One region of the Bacillus sp. GW823-FHT06A10 genome, then DNA from elsewhere that is predicted to be linked to it. Evidence: riboswitches for the same ligand, from Rfam matches in the RefSeq annotation. Region 1 holds a riboswitch; the other holds the start of a gene.
What was found. Region 1 has a riboswitch for preQ1 ahead of queC (7-cyano-7-deazaguanine synthase QueC). Riboswitches for the same ligand answer to the same signal wherever they lie in the genome.

Region 1 (7,590 bases):
CCGTGATAAATGGAGTATTATTCAAATTTTACACCACTTGCATTTAGTTGAACAATCTGTCACGTCTGCCCTTGTATATGCTTTACAAAAAAATGAAAGAAACATGACTCCATTTAAAGACCTCCAACTTACGCTTGATCGCACACATAAACGAGAAGCTCCTCAGCAAATGCAACCAACAGAAACTTTAATGAAAAAACAGCAAGGAATTCAATTACTAGAACATTCACGACAAGAACTATTACATGCGCTTCATAGTGTTATAGATGAAAAAGATCTATTTGAAAATGGATTAAAGCATCCTGTTTTTAATGATCTGAATTTGTATCAATGGGTTCAATTTCTTGATTTGCATGAACAAAGACATCTTACGCAATTAAAAGAGGCGAAACATGCAATTTTGCAGCGCTAAAGTGGAAGAAGTGGGAAACCACTTCTTTTTTTGATACGTGCATAGTTTTCTTTCTTATTTTGGAATACTACATGGAGAAAGAAAAGAAGGAGTTGAAAAAATATGTCTAAGAAGAAGCGAGAAGAAGAGCGCGCCTGGAAAGCGCGTAAAGAAAATCAACAACCGCACGGGAAAGTGAAAGCTTTTGCTGAATTAGTTGAAGGAACAGAAAAAACGTGATGATTATCTCATCACGTTTTTTGTATGAGTGGAAAAGTTAATAAAAAGGTTGTACCGATTCCTTTTTCACTTATAATATCAATTTTTCCATTCATAGCTTGAACAACACTGAATACGACCATCATTCCAAGTCCAGTGCCTTTTTCTTTCGTTGAATAGAAAGGCGAGCCAAGACGTTTTACTTGTTCTGAATCCATACCGACTCCTGTATCTTTTATGTATAACTGAATATGCTTATGATCAGGAACTAATGTGAAATAAAGATCACCGCCTTTTGGCATAGCCTCAATGCAATTTTTTAAAATATTTAATAAACATTGATTTAGTTTTTGCTTTTCTCCAGCGATAAAAAAAGAAGTGCTTTGCTTTATATAATGAGTACGTACATTTGTTAAATTAGCAAGCGGTGTAATTAACGACAATGCATGTAGTAATTCTTCTTCTAACTGTAATGTTTGTTCTTTTTCAATGCTTGGTTTAGCAAAGGTTAAATAATCTGTAAGAACATGATTTGCTTGTTCAATGCCGTTAATGGCAATGTCGATATATAATTTTCGTTCCTGCTCAGTGCATGTATCTGATTGTAACAGTTGTAAAAACCCTTTTGTTGAAGTTAATGGATTGCGAATTTCATGAGAGATAGACGCTGCCATTTCACCAATTAAATGAAATTTTTCAGCATTTATAAGTTCGTTTTGGAGACGAACTTGAGTTTGTAATATGTGTAGTAAATATAAAATTAGAATCGTACCAAGCATTGAACATAACTCATACACAATAATATGCGGTATATAATCAGTCTTATTTGTAACCTTTGAAAGGAAGAAGGGTATCCAACTAAATCCGTATGTGAGACTGTAGATAATAGCAAGTGTTATTTTTATACGATTAGAAGTTCGATTGAAAAATTTATATGTTAATAGTAGAACAATAAATAGAAGAACAGAACCGATAAGAGATGGGAAAACACCGATCCCACCTAATAATAAGCGATATATGTTTAATACAACTAAGATAGAACCACCAGCAATAGGCCCTCCCGTTAATGTACCGACAATTAATACAATATGGCGCATATCAAATTGAAAACCATTATTTGTTTTTGCTGCAAATGTAATACAGAGTACGGTAGCGAGGCAACAGAGTACAATGAATATAGCTGAATTTAATTTAGGAGAGCGTTTCCCTTTTTGATTCCAAAATAAATGATATACGAGCATTGTAATCAGGATGAATAATATATTTAAAAAGAGATAAATAATAAAGGATTTCAGTGGGATGCCTCCTCTCTTCTTATATTAAATTAATCATACTATAAAATGAAAGAAATGAAATGATAAATAGCGGAAAAATCAGAAATTTTTACGCTAGTATACAATATGTTACAATAAGCTGTGTCAATGAAAGAAGAAATTCCGTGCACCGCGCGGGAGAGGTTCGCGAACTCCCTCTATAAAAAACTATGGAAACAACAATATCTTTAGGTATTGTTTTGTTTTTTTATTGTGACAGTTCAAGAACGTTCTTTCTTCTTATTTATAGTAGAGAAGGAGAATGAGTGAAATGAAAAAAGAAAAAGCAGTTGTTGTTTTTAGTGGAGGACAAGATAGTACGACATGTTTATTTTGGGCAATAGAGCAGTTTGCAGAGGTAGAAGCTGTAACATTTAATTACAATCAACGTCATAAGCTAGAAATTGATTGTGCAGCGGAAATTGCAAAAGAGCTAGGAATAAAGCATACGGTACTAGATATGAGTCTATTAAATCAACTTGCTCCAAATGCGTTAACGAGAACGGATATGGAGATTACACATGAAGAAGGTGAATTGCCATCGACATTTGTAGATGGACGAAATTTACTCTTCCTATCATTTGCTGCTGTATTAGCAAAACAAGTTGGAGCACGTCATATTGTAACAGGTGTATGTGAAACTGATTTCAGTGGTTATCCAGACTGCCGTGACGTGTTTGTGAAATCGTTAAACGTTACTTTAAATTTATCTATGGATTACCCGTTTGTCATTCACACGCCACTTATGTGGATTGATAAAGCTGAAACATGGAAATTATCAGATGAACTTGGAGCATTTGAGTTTGTTCGGGAAAAAACATTAACATGTTATAACGGAATCATTGGTGATGGTTGCGGTGAATGTCCAGCATGTCAACTTCGTAAAGCAGGATTAGATACGTACCTACAGGAACGCGAAGGAGCGAACAACTAATGGATAACTTTTTTGGATTTCGCATCGTAGAGAATTTGCAAAAAATGGACCAGGATATTCAGCGTAAACAACTCAAATACCATAATAAAAGAGTAATGGTCAGCAAGGAATTTACATTTGATGCAGCACACCATTTACATTGTTATGAAGGGAAATGTAAAAACTTACATGGTCACACATATAAAGTTGTATTTGGAATTAGTGGATATGTAAATGAAATAGGTCTTGCAATTGACTTTGGAGATATAAAAGAAATTTGGAAGAATGAAATCGAAATTTATTTAGATCATCGTTATTTAAACGAAACGTTACCTGCAATGAATACGACTGCTGAAAATATGGTCGTTTGGATTTATGAAAAGATGGCAGAAGCACTAACAAAAGAGAATCGAGTGAACGAATATAAAGGAGCTCGCGTTGAATTTGTTCGTCTATTTGAGACGCCGACTAGTTATGCGGAAGTAAGACGGGAGTGGATGCTCGATGAGTAAAATCCCTGTCTTAGAAATATTCGGTCCGACTATTCAAGGTGAAGGAATGGTTGTAGGGCAAAAGACAATGTTTATCCGTACAGCTGGTTGTGATTATAGCTGTGCTTGGTGTGATTCTGCTTTTACGTGGGATGGATCAGCTAAAGATCAAATTAGACAGATGACACCAGAAGATATTTGGGATGAGCTTGTTGCAATTGGAGGAGAAAAATTTTCTCATGTTACGATTTCAGGCGGAAATCCGGCATTACTGAAAAATATTGAGTTTCTTCTTTCAATATTAAAAGAAAATGGAATGCGAACGGCAATTGAAACGCAAGGGAGTAAATGGCAAGATTGGTTACTTCAAATTGATGAGGTAACAATTTCTCCAAAACCACCAAGTTCGACGATGAAAACAGATTTTCAGAAGTTAGATGCTATTATTCAGAAACTAGCAGGAAAAGATATTAGTTTAAAAGTAGTAGTATTCGATGATCATGATTTTGAATATGCAGTTAAGATGCACGAACGTTATCCAGGTGTACCATTTTTCCTGCAAGTAGGAAACGATGATACAAAAACAGTGGATGATGCGATGCTTATTAAAAAATTATTAGATAAGTATGAGTGGCTGATTGATAAAGCTGTAAATTGTAAAGAGATGAATGATGCAAAAGTATTGCCTCAGCTTCATGCGTTAGTATGGGGAAATAAACGCGGCGTATAACGAGAAGGGATGTTTAAAATGACTGGAAGATTAGATGAAGATTTAAAAGATGTAACATTATTAGGAAATCAAAATACAAAATATTTATTTGAATATAGCCCAGAAATATTAGAGGTATTTGATAATAATCATCCAAACCGTGATTATTTTGTAAAATTCAATTGTCCTGAATTTACAAGTTTATGTCCGAAAACAGGACAACCAGATTTTGCAACAATTTATATTAGCTATATTCCAGAGCAAAAAATGGTAGAGAGTAAATCTTTAAAGTTGTATTTATTTAGTTTCCGCAATCATGGTGATTTCCACGAAGATTGCATGAACGTTATTATGAACGATTTAATTAAATTAATGGATCCACGTTACATTGAGGTATGGGGGAAATTCACACCACGTGGTGGCATTTCAATTGATCCATACTGCAACTACGGTCGCCCAGGGACGAAGTATGAACAAATGGCTGACTACCGCATGATGAACCACGATCTATATCCGGAAACAATTGATAATCGTTAATAGAAAGAAAGAGCCTGTATAGTATACAGGCTCTTTCTTTCTATTATATTATGCATTTTGATTAATGACAGTATAGTTTTTATGACTTACAACTGTAAGAGGTTCCATATCTAGTTCTCTAAAATTCTTCATAATTGTTATATCAACAATAACAGAGTTTTGATTTACTTTTTGAACACGGCCTTGCATTCCACCTTTAAATTCGATGATATCTCCAGTTTCTGCGATCTGCATAAGCAACTCTCCTTGTTACAGTTTTCCCAAAAAAAGAATAAATTTGGGTTTTTTTATTTCCTCCTATTTTGAACCATATTTCCTACTTTGTAAATGTTTCCAAAGTAAAAATTCGAAAAATATTCACTTTTTGTAAGAAAATATGTAGAAAATCCATGTTATTTGAAAAAAATAGCAAAAATGCGGGAATCTTTATATCGAGGTATAATGAAAAAGTAGAATAACCTGCTGAAGTGGGAGAAATTAGAGGCGGTAAAATGATGTTTGAATTTGTGGGGAGTGTTATAGCTTTAATTTTATTTTTATTTTCTTATATGCATTTAAAAAAGATTCGTCAATATGATACGAGTACATATTTTGATGGGATGGATGGTATCCATGCTTCGATAACGCATGATAGTGGTGGGGAGATGTAAAGGTATATGACTTTCTTTTCTTGCGTGGTATGATGTTTAGAACTAGTGCATAATAGAGTTCGTAAGTGATGAATGGAGAGTGAAAAGAATGAAGATTTCTTTTATTCGTCATGGTTGTTTAGGTCGTATAAGAGAACCGATGACAATTAATTCATTTCACGAATGGATGAAACAGTATGATTCCGAGTCAATGATACAAAAAGCTAAAATGCCGATAGAAACAATAGAGGCAATTGAAGCAGCGAAATTTGTCTTAACAAGTGATCAAAGGCGTGCTGTACAATCAGCAGCTGAATTAACGGATTCTTTATCTTTTATGCAAAACTCTCTTTTTAGAGAAGCTGAAGTTCCTTCATACTTTTTTGCTCCGAAGTGGTTGAAATGCACAATTAAGGTATGGATGTTCATTGGGCGCACATTATGGATACTTGGCTACCATAAAGATGTTGAGTCTTATAAGGAAGTAAGAGAGAGGGCAAGGCAAGCGGCTTACCTGTTACATCGTTATGCTCTCGTACATGGAAGTATTGCTCTTGTAGGTCATAATTATTTTAATTCGATGATTGGAACGGAGCTGAGGGCAATGGGATGGTCTGGTTCTCCTATTTTGCATAGAAAGCCATGGGGATGTACAACATATACGTTTCACGAGGCGATGGATGGAAATATATTAAATACGAATTTAACATAAAAGCACACGATTTATATAAATCGTGTGCTTTCTTTTTAAGATATAGAAATTTTGACGTTTAATGGTTTTACGAGATGAGCATAAGGTTCGCCTACTAGCATAACAATTTCATCTTTTTTATAACCTAACTTTTCGTATAGTGAATAGGCGCGTTTGTTTTCTAAATTAACAAGTAAAGCGATTTTTTCATGCCCTTTTTCAGTTGCATAGATTTCGGCAGCTTCAATTAATTTAGAACCAATACCTTTTCCACCGTGTGCACTTGAAACTGATAATGTATCAATGTAATACTCATCAAGCTCAGCTTCTTTTTCTAACGTAATCGATTCATCTTTATGTAATTCTCTTAAGTGATGTACAATTGGTGCGTCAAGCTGTGTTGCTTCACTACCGTGATAAGCGACAATAATTCCAACTGCACTTTCGTCTTGTTCATAAATAAAACAGTTTTCGTAGCTCAGACGGTTATTTTCTTTTGAGAACCATGTCTCAAGTCCTTGTAATACTTCTGCTTCAACTGTGCTACCTGTGATTTTTTCAGCAATTTCATGCAGAGCATTATACAATAAAGGAGCTATTGCCATTGCATCTGTCTTTTTTGCTTTCCGAATCATAGTATCCCTCCTAGTTCTATTTGTATATTGTAGCATAGTGGTATGGAACTTTGCATAATTGAATGCCGAAATGTTTGATATAGAGAAGTAGCTATGTTAGTATATGATATTTAGTGGACATATAGTAAAACGATATTGTTTGCGAAATAACGAAAATAAAATCATGGCATAACAACAAGATAAAGTGAAATGTTAATCAGTAAGATTTTTTGTTCATTCCACGACTGATTAGTAGTCAACACCAATCGGACTACCCGCAAATAGCGGGATAATTTTACAGTTGTTGACCTATAGAATATACGATAGAATAAAATATTGCAGAGAGGTGAAATACATGGATAAAGAATTAGCAAATACAATTTTAGATCAGCTGAAAAATGGTGAAATAACGGAGTATGTTGTTACGAAAGATGTATTTTATACGTTCAGAGAAGTTGTTGTAAATAGAGAAGACTTTAAGCATTTCATTGGTAACGCACAGCGAGGCGGGCAAGTGATTTATACATATTCAGAAACGCCACGTTCATAAAGGGGAATTTTGATCAGCAGGGCATCCCTCACTGATTAGTAACCTTCACCAACTGGACGTTTAATGCGGAATAAATAAAAGATAAAGGAGAGGGGAATTATGGGCGATTTTAAACAAGGCATTTTACCACATTGGGATTATATGTGGAAAGATAGAGCCGGCAATAGATTTATGGGAATGGTTATGTATCCAGAGAAACGAAAATGTTCAGCAAAAATGCTTCAGAAAATAAAAAGAGCATATGAAGAAGCGATAGAAATTAAAGTAACTGTACAAGTTCAACATACATATCAGTATGTAGAAGGAATGATTGTATACTTTGATGAAGAGGCTCCTGTATGTACAATGCTTGATAAAGATGAAAATCCACATCACATATTTGTAAAAGATATTTTGCGTATTGAGCACTCTGAATAAACTTTTCATAAATAAATTGAAGTTCCATAATAATAATCTTTTTCTATAATAGTTATCTTTTAGTATGTAACGAGAGACGAAAGTATATGTATAATATATTTAATAAGGTAAATTTG
Region 2 (7,590 bases), 240 kb from region 1:
TAAAGAAGTGCCGTAGAATGAATTGGTTGCTGCTTTATTAATAAGGATTGCAGACTGGGGTACTTGAATTTGATTATGTACTTCAAATCCTTCGCCACTACCAGAAGCAACATCGATATCTCTTACGAAAACAATAAGAGCATTTGAATCTATTGCTTTCTGCAGTGCTATATTTAGTGTAGATAATAGCTCGGTTTTACGAAAAACTTCATTTTCTTGCTCATTTCCATCAATTAATTCTTGTTGAGCGTCGATAATTAATAGTGCTTGTTTCATCGTGTCTCCCCTTTAATATGAAATAAGTTCCACTTTACATATTCCTTCAGATTGTTAGAAAATCCTCCATTGTAAGCGAAGTAGAAGATTGATTTACAAAGTTGTCAAAGAAATTTCATTCTCATAGCGTGTAAAAACATGTATGATAGGAGATGGAGAATTTTTGAGTAGGTGGGAATAACATGCAAACAGTAGAAGATTATCTTTCATTCTTACATACGAAAGGATTTAAATTATCAGAGGAAGCACAGGGGTTTATTATGTTTGGACAAGGATATACTGGTGCGTCTGATGGGATTGTGAACGCAGCAATAGAAGCGACAATTAAACATCAATTGCAGTTTGATGGTAGTTATTTCGTTGCGTTATTAGAACGATTGAAAGAGGAAGAAATTACAGATAAAAAAAGCGCTAAGGCTTTTATGCGGAAGTTACAAGCGTAACTTCACGCAGCCTGCGCTTCTTTTTTTGTTTTGGAAGGTAATTCAACAAAAATCATGCCTAGAAAAATACATAGACATCCGATAATAGCAGAAATAGAAAGTTGTTCATTTGCAACGAGAACGCCTGTTAAGGCAGCAAAAACGGGCTCCATTGCGAAAATAATTGCTACTCTCGTTGGAGAAGTGTGTTTTTGTGCCGATGTTTGAATGAAAAAAGCAATAGATGTTGCAAACAGGGCAGTTAGAAAGAGTGCGAATAAAAAGGATTGATTCGTCCATAGTGATACTGAAAATAACTTTTCCCAATCTTCAAACAAGAAAGCGCAAATAGAAGAAAATATACCAACAGCTAATACTTGAGATGTGCTTAATAATAAAGGTGATATTTTTTTAGAAAAGAAGCCGTTAATAAGAATATGGGCAGCGAAAGCGACTGCACAACCGAGAACAAGTATATCTCCTATATTTAATTGGAAAGAATCAGCAGCTGTTAATAAGTACAAACCTGTTGTAGCTACAGCAATACCAAGTACGATGAAAATGGTAGCTTTTTGTTTTAAAAAGATAAATGATAAGATTGGGACCATAACAATGCTTAGCCCAGTTAAGAAACCTGCTTTTGAAGATGTTGTATAGAGTAAGCCAAATGTTTGCAATAAATAACCGACAAATAAGAAAAAACCAACGATTATCCCTGCCGTGCTACTATGTTTTATATCTTGTTTTGAAGTTTTTTGTGAGAAAATAATTTGAACGAATAATAAAATAATTCCAGCGAATAAAAAGCGAATACCATTAAACGTAAATGGACCAACGAAAGACATAGCGTTTTGAACGACAACAAACGTAGCTCCCCAAATAAAAGAGACAAATAATAAAGTAAGAGGAGCAATCCACTCTTTTTTCACACTCATACCCCCGTTAATTTTGTAAGATAGCTTTTCTAGCTAATTCATCAGCTACTTTATTTTGACTACTTGGAATCCACTTAATAAAAAAGAGATCGAAGTTTTTTATGTACTGCAGCGCTTCATCTAAAAGAGGTGCAAATATTTTATTTTTTGCGTATTCCTTTTCAACAGCCCGTTCGACAAGCTGGGAATCTGTACGAAAAGAGACAGTGCTATAATTATGCTCGATGCAATATTTTAATGCTAGAAGTAAAGCGCGGTATTCTGCTTCATGATTGGACATTGTTCCAAGTGGTAATGATAATTGTACAGGCGGCTGAACGCCTTTAATAAACACTCCTGCACCAGAAGGACCAGGATTTCCTTTTGATGCACCATCAATATATACTTCAATCAAAATGAGAAACCTCCAAATTATAAGATTATCCCCTACTTAAATGCTTTTTGAAGTAGGGGATAGAGTAGTTATCCGATTGTGATGCTATAACAACATGTAAATGTTTCATTCGCTTGTAACGATTGAATTCCCTTTTTGTCCTTGAAATCTTTTGTTGGATTTATTTCATCAGCGATTCCATACCAAGGTTCAATACATAAGAAAGGTGCGTTATCCCCTGGTGTCCATACGCCGACAAATGGGAAGCCATCAAATTCTACTGTTACAAATTTATTATGTTTATGAGAACGAATCGAAATTTCATTCGTATTCATATTTTCAAAAATAAGCGCATCATTTTTGAATAAATCATATGTAAGTGGCAATTCAGTTGTATTTTCAGCGATTAATTGCTTTTTGTTTGAAAGATAAGGTCCTTCTAATACGCTTGTTTCTAAGCGTTCCGAACCATTAAACGATAAATGATAATCTGTAAATGATTCACCGTCCAATAAAGGGAAGTTGAAGCCAGGATGTGCTCCGATTGAGAAGAACATCTCTTTTGAAGTAGGATTGTTTACTTCATATGTTACATGAACGATTTGTCCATCTAGCTCATAAGAAACGAGTAGTTCGAATTCGTATGGGTATTTTTTTAATGTTTCTTCATTACTAGTAACGATATAAGTGATTTTTGTTTCGCTTTGTTCTTTCACAGAGAAAGTAAGATCACGAGCGAAACCGTGTTGTGTTAATGAATATGATTTACCGTCTACGTAGTATGTATTATCTACTAATCGGCCGACAATTGGGAACAAAATTGGTGCACGGCGTCCCCAATAAGTAGAATCACCTTGCCATAAATATTCTGTGTTGTCTTCTTTTAAGCGAACGCTCTGTAATTCTGCACCTTTGTCAGAAATGGAAACGATCACTTTTTCATTTTGAATTGTTGCTGTCATGAAGTGAAACCTCCTAAATCTTTCATATGTTTCATTATACGTTGTCTAAAAGGAAAAAGGTAGTTTATGATAGGAATCTATTGACGAAAGAGGGGCTACCACGTAAAATATAATCTTGTTGCTTAAAAAACGAATAACGTGGTTCGAAACCATCCCACGTAAAAAAACTAAGGAGATTTTGTCATGAATATTAGAACTTTAGTCGGTAATGGTATTTTAGCGGCATTATATATTGCTGTTTCTATGCTTATTCAGCCATTTGGCTTTACGAATGTACAATTTCGTATTTCAGAGATGTTTAATCATCTCGTTGTATTTAACAAGAAAGCAATTTACGGAATTGTATTAGGTGTATTTTTAACGAATCTCTTTTTCTCACCTATGATCGCTTACGATTTAGTATTTGGAGTAGGGCAATCTATTCTTGCGTTAGTTGCAACGATTATTTCTATGCGATTTATTAAAGGTGTTTGGGCTCGTATGATTTTTAATACAGTTATCTTTACGATTACAATGTTTATGATTGCAATTGAACTTCATCTTGCATTGGGTTTACCATTTATGTTGTCTTGGTTAACTTGTGCAATCGGTGAATTTGTTGTCATGGCGATCGGTATGCCTGTAATGTACTGGATTAATAAGCGAGTACAATTTGAAAGATTTATGTAATAGATGAAAGAGCTATTCCTATAGGGATAGCTCTTTTTGTATGTAATCATATTGAATATAATGCTGTGACTCTAGATAAAATATAATAAAATAAAGTGAGGCTTCAATTAGCCGGATATATATAAGATGTCTTACATAAGGGGAATGTAGTATGAAATATAAAATTCATTGGTTGTATAAAACGAAGCGTGGATTGCAGACGGAATTAACAACAGAGTATATGAACATAGAAGAAGTACTTCAATTTGCAGAGGATTTTGAGAAAACAGGAAGAGCTAAGGAACTTTTATTTTACGATGAAATGGACGCAGAATGGTCATTAAAAGAGATGAAAAAGTTAAGTAAGCAAGTAGAGGAAGAGCCCCAAGAAATACTCGTTTATTTTGATGGGGGGTATGATGTGCAAACGAAAGAAGCTGGCGTTGGTATATGTGTGTATTATAAAAAAGGAAATACAAACTACCGCATTCGCCGCAATGCATATATAGAAGGTATATATGATAATAATGAAGCGGAATATGCATCATTATTATACGGTATGAATATACTCGAGGAACTAGGGATTAAGTATGAAGCAGTTACACTTCGCGGAGATTCACAAGTGGTACTGCAGCAATTAGCCGGAGAATGGCCTTGTTATGATGAGCATTTAAATCATTATTTAGATCAAATTGAACAAAAGGCGAAGCAAATGAAATTAAAACTTGTATGTGAACCGATATCTAGAAAACAAAATAAAGAAGCACATCAATTAGCAACGCAAGCATTAGAAGGGACAGTCATTGATAGTCATAAAGAAATAACCGAATAGAGAGGTGCAAAGGTGGATAAAAAGCAACTCATTACAGAGGTAAATGACTTATTAGAAACATATTGTGAAGGATGTTTCTTGCGAGAACATAATCGAAAGACAAATAGTAAGTATTATGCTCATTCATTTTGTATAAGACAATGTACAGTTGGAGAAACATTGAAAAAGTATGGAGAACAGTTGTCATAAAAAAACATCCAGAGAAAATTCTCTGGATGTTTTTTAGTGCTTTGCTTCGTTTAATTGCTGCTCGCATTTGCTTAGTTTCTTTTCCTCGTTCATTAAAAATGGTTCATCTAAATCTACTGCAACAGATTTCATAATTTCAAGCTGTGAGCGAGCTGCTTCTACTGCAGTAGTAGCATGCTCTAATGTATCTGGATCCATTGAAATTGTTGCTGATCCTACCATTTTTTGTGCTGTTTCTACACGGAATTTTACTTCTTCAAAATCATTTACTTCTGATCCCATTGTTACTGCCTCCTTTGTATATTGCGCATTTCACATAGTTTTTGCTCTGTAAAACGGAAATATACAAAGGAATAATAAAGGAGGTTACCAAGTAAGGTAACCTCCTGTTATATGTTGGATTAAAGTTTTACTACGTTAGCAGCTTGAGGTCCACGGTTACCTTCAGTAATGTCGAAAGATACTTCTTGACCTTCTTCTAAAGCTTTGTAGCCGTCTCCTTGAATAGCGGAGAAATGTACGAATACATCGTCAGCGCCTTCCATTTCGATAAATCCAAAACCTTTTTCGTTGTTAAACCATTTTACTTTTCCTTGCATGTTATAATTCCTCCTAAAAGCGTTTACTATTTTCATTTAGTGAAATTCATTTGAAAAATAATATAAACTAAAAATGCTATATTCTTGAATATTCTGCTAAATGATTAATTTAAATATACACGAATTGGGAGAATTTAGTCAAGTAAGCGATTTTATTTTTTGTATTTTTAAATAATTTTTCAGTCGAATTTTTAAATAGGTATAGGACAGGCCGAATATGTAATATTCTTAATTGAATGCTATACATAATGAGGTGAAAGAATGAATAAGTCTTATTTATTAGATAATGAAGGAATAAGAACGAGAACCGACATACCGGATTGGGTTGCAAAAGAATTTGAGATTTTTTCAAGTGTCGTGTTAGAACCAACTTTTCCATGTTATTTCGGTTTAACAGCTTTGAAAAAGAATGAACTTCGTTATTCATTTCTTTCTCATAATGATTGGAGTCATTTGCCGCATACAATGTTATCTTTTTTAGAGTTAATGAAAGAGAGGCCGATTGTAAGAAGGGGCTTTTTCCTTTTTATAGAACCGGAATGTGAAGAACAATCACTCGAATATTACCGCGATTCTTTTTGGAAAGTGCTACAGTATTTGCATGAAAACGATGATCAAGCATGGCCAAAGCAAATTCCTGAAGATCCAGACCATTATTTATGGGAATTTTCATTTGGTGGTGAGCCAATATTCGCATTTGGAAATGCGCCAGCTTATAAACAACGAAAAACTAGACATTTAGGGAATGCTCTCGTTATTGGGTTTCAGCCACGCACTATTTTTGATGGATTAGAGGGAGATCGTCCTAAAGGAGCATATTCAAGACAAATGGTCCGTGAGCGAGTTGAAAAGTGGGATCAATTGCCGAAACATCCTAACATTAGTCATTATGGTGACCCAGAGCATCGTGAATGGAAACAATATTTCATAGGAGACGATGTAGAACCAATAAAAGGGAAATGCCCTTTTCTTCATAAGATAAAAAAGTAAGAGCCATCACCTAGATGGCTCTTTTGTATATTTTGGATAAAAAAGGGTATTTTATTACGAAAGCTAGTCTATTTTTTCAAATTACATCATTAACTAGTAGTAAAGAGAGTAGAAAGGATAGAGCGATGATTGGAGCAATTATACAGCAAATTGTATTAGGTATATCATTAGCTGCGCCAGTAGGGCCGATTAATATTGAAATGTTAAAACGAGGAATTGAACGTGGGTTTTGGCACGCTTGGGTTGTTGGAATTGGTGGAATGACTGCAGATGTTTTATTTATGCTTCTCATTTATTTCGGTTTATCTTCTGTGTTTATGTATACATATGTACAAGCCTTCATGTATTGCACGGGTTTTTTCTTGTTATTTTATTTAGGATTTCAAAGTGTAAAACAAGGAATTTTCGAATCGAATATGGAATATAAAAAAGAAGAGGTAGGTGGCCTTAAGCAATCGTTTATGGCAGGGTTTTTAATTGCGATATCCAATCCATTAAATCTTGTTTTTTGGTTTGGTATATACGGAAGTACACTGAGCTCATTACTTACGAAGGTAACGAAACAAGAAGCTTTTTTGTACAGTCTTTGCATTATTGCTGGTATTATTTTATGGAATTTAAATATTGCTTTTTCTGTACATTTTGGAAGAACTTTATTAAAACCAAAAGCGCTTGGCTACATAACAGCCGGAGCAGGTATTATTTTAGTAGGATATTCTATACATTTTGCATACAAAGCTTTACAGTTGTTCACATAAGATTGAAGGGGAGATTTTTATGTATCGAACCACTATTGACGGAAAAGAAATTATCATTACGTTAGCGCCAAAAATCCGAAAAGAAATTACTGATAGAAATCCACTATATGAGGCGGTATTTCATAATGCTGCAAGATTGCTACAAACAAAGCAACCGACGTTTGCAGTAAATCATGAAATATTTGGGCTCATTATTGGAGAAGTGCAAAGAGGAGAAGTAACAGTATTTGCAGTGGAACATATTATTCCGAAGCAAAATATATTTGGATCGAACAATTTTTTCTCGACAATAGAACAGCAGGCAAATTTGTAAAGTGAATAGAATAAGAATAGAAAAGAAATAGTCGTAACGATATGTTGCGGCTGTTTTTTTGGAAAAGGGGGAAACAAGATGAAGAAAGTGGGGAAAGAGTTCTTTTTACAACATGATATCGTTATTATGTATAGCATTCTATTTATTTTCATTATTATTTTAAAAATGCAATTTTTTACGTGGTTTGGGATGTTAGCATGTATGTTTGGGATTGTTTTCTATACACTTAATGAATATATGACACATCGTTTTTTATTCCATATAAAGCCACCTAAAAACACATTTCTATTAAA

Region 2: it holds a riboswitch for preQ1, as region 1 does, so the genes downstream of both, AC1Q8M_RS04310 (QueT transporter family protein) here and queC (7-cyano-7-deazaguanine synthase QueC) in region 1, are expected to answer to the same signal.

The regions. Positions count from the first base shown of each region.
Region 1 is NZ_JBXAHT010000001.1:584,664-592,253, forward strand. Features, by position in the region: gene AC1Q8M_RS03015 (DinB family protein) at 1-412, shown strand, start outside; gene AC1Q8M_RS03020 (DUF6254 family protein) at 515-631, shown strand; gene kinB (sporulation sensor histidine kinase KinB) at 643-1,851, opposite strand; PreQ1 riboswitch class I at 2,058-2,101, shown strand; gene queC (7-cyano-7-deazaguanine synthase QueC) at 2,195-2,857, shown strand; gene queD (6-carboxytetrahydropterin synthase QueD) at 2,857-3,348, shown strand; gene queE (7-carboxy-7-deazaguanine synthase QueE) at 3,341-4,057, shown strand; gene queF (preQ(1) synthase) at 4,076-4,573, shown strand; gene AC1Q8M_RS03050 (YkvS family protein) at 4,622-4,807, opposite strand; gene AC1Q8M_RS03055 (hypothetical protein) at 5,068-5,223, shown strand; gene AC1Q8M_RS03060 (hypothetical protein) at 5,312-5,914, shown strand; gene AC1Q8M_RS03065 (GNAT family N-acetyltransferase) at 5,950-6,528, opposite strand; gene ykzS (protein YkzS) at 6,863-7,057, shown strand; gene AC1Q8M_RS03075 (hypothetical protein) at 7,157-7,474, shown strand.
Region 2 is NZ_JBXAHT010000001.1:822,874-830,463, forward strand. Features, by position in the region: gene AC1Q8M_RS04285 (cysteine hydrolase family protein) at 1-276, opposite strand, end outside; gene AC1Q8M_RS04290 (DUF6123 family protein) at 459-719, shown strand; gene AC1Q8M_RS04295 (DMT family transporter) at 722-1,627, opposite strand; gene AC1Q8M_RS04300 (reverse transcriptase-like protein) at 1,641-2,027, opposite strand; gene AC1Q8M_RS04305 (aldose 1-epimerase family protein) at 2,096-2,968, opposite strand; PreQ1 riboswitch class I at 3,101-3,145, shown strand; gene AC1Q8M_RS04310 (QueT transporter family protein) at 3,152-3,637, shown strand; gene AC1Q8M_RS04315 (ribonuclease H family protein) at 3,789-4,448, shown strand; gene AC1Q8M_RS04320 (zinc-finger domain-containing protein) at 4,461-4,637, shown strand; gene AC1Q8M_RS04325 (DUF2564 family protein) at 4,671-4,919, opposite strand; gene cspB (cold shock-like protein CspB) at 5,039-5,236, opposite strand; gene AC1Q8M_RS04335 (YqcI/YcgG family protein) at 5,498-6,226, shown strand; gene AC1Q8M_RS04340 (LysE family transporter) at 6,241-6,984, shown strand; gene AC1Q8M_RS04345 (hypothetical protein) at 7,004-7,297, shown strand; gene AC1Q8M_RS04350 (sterol desaturase family protein) at 7,376-7,590, shown strand, end outside.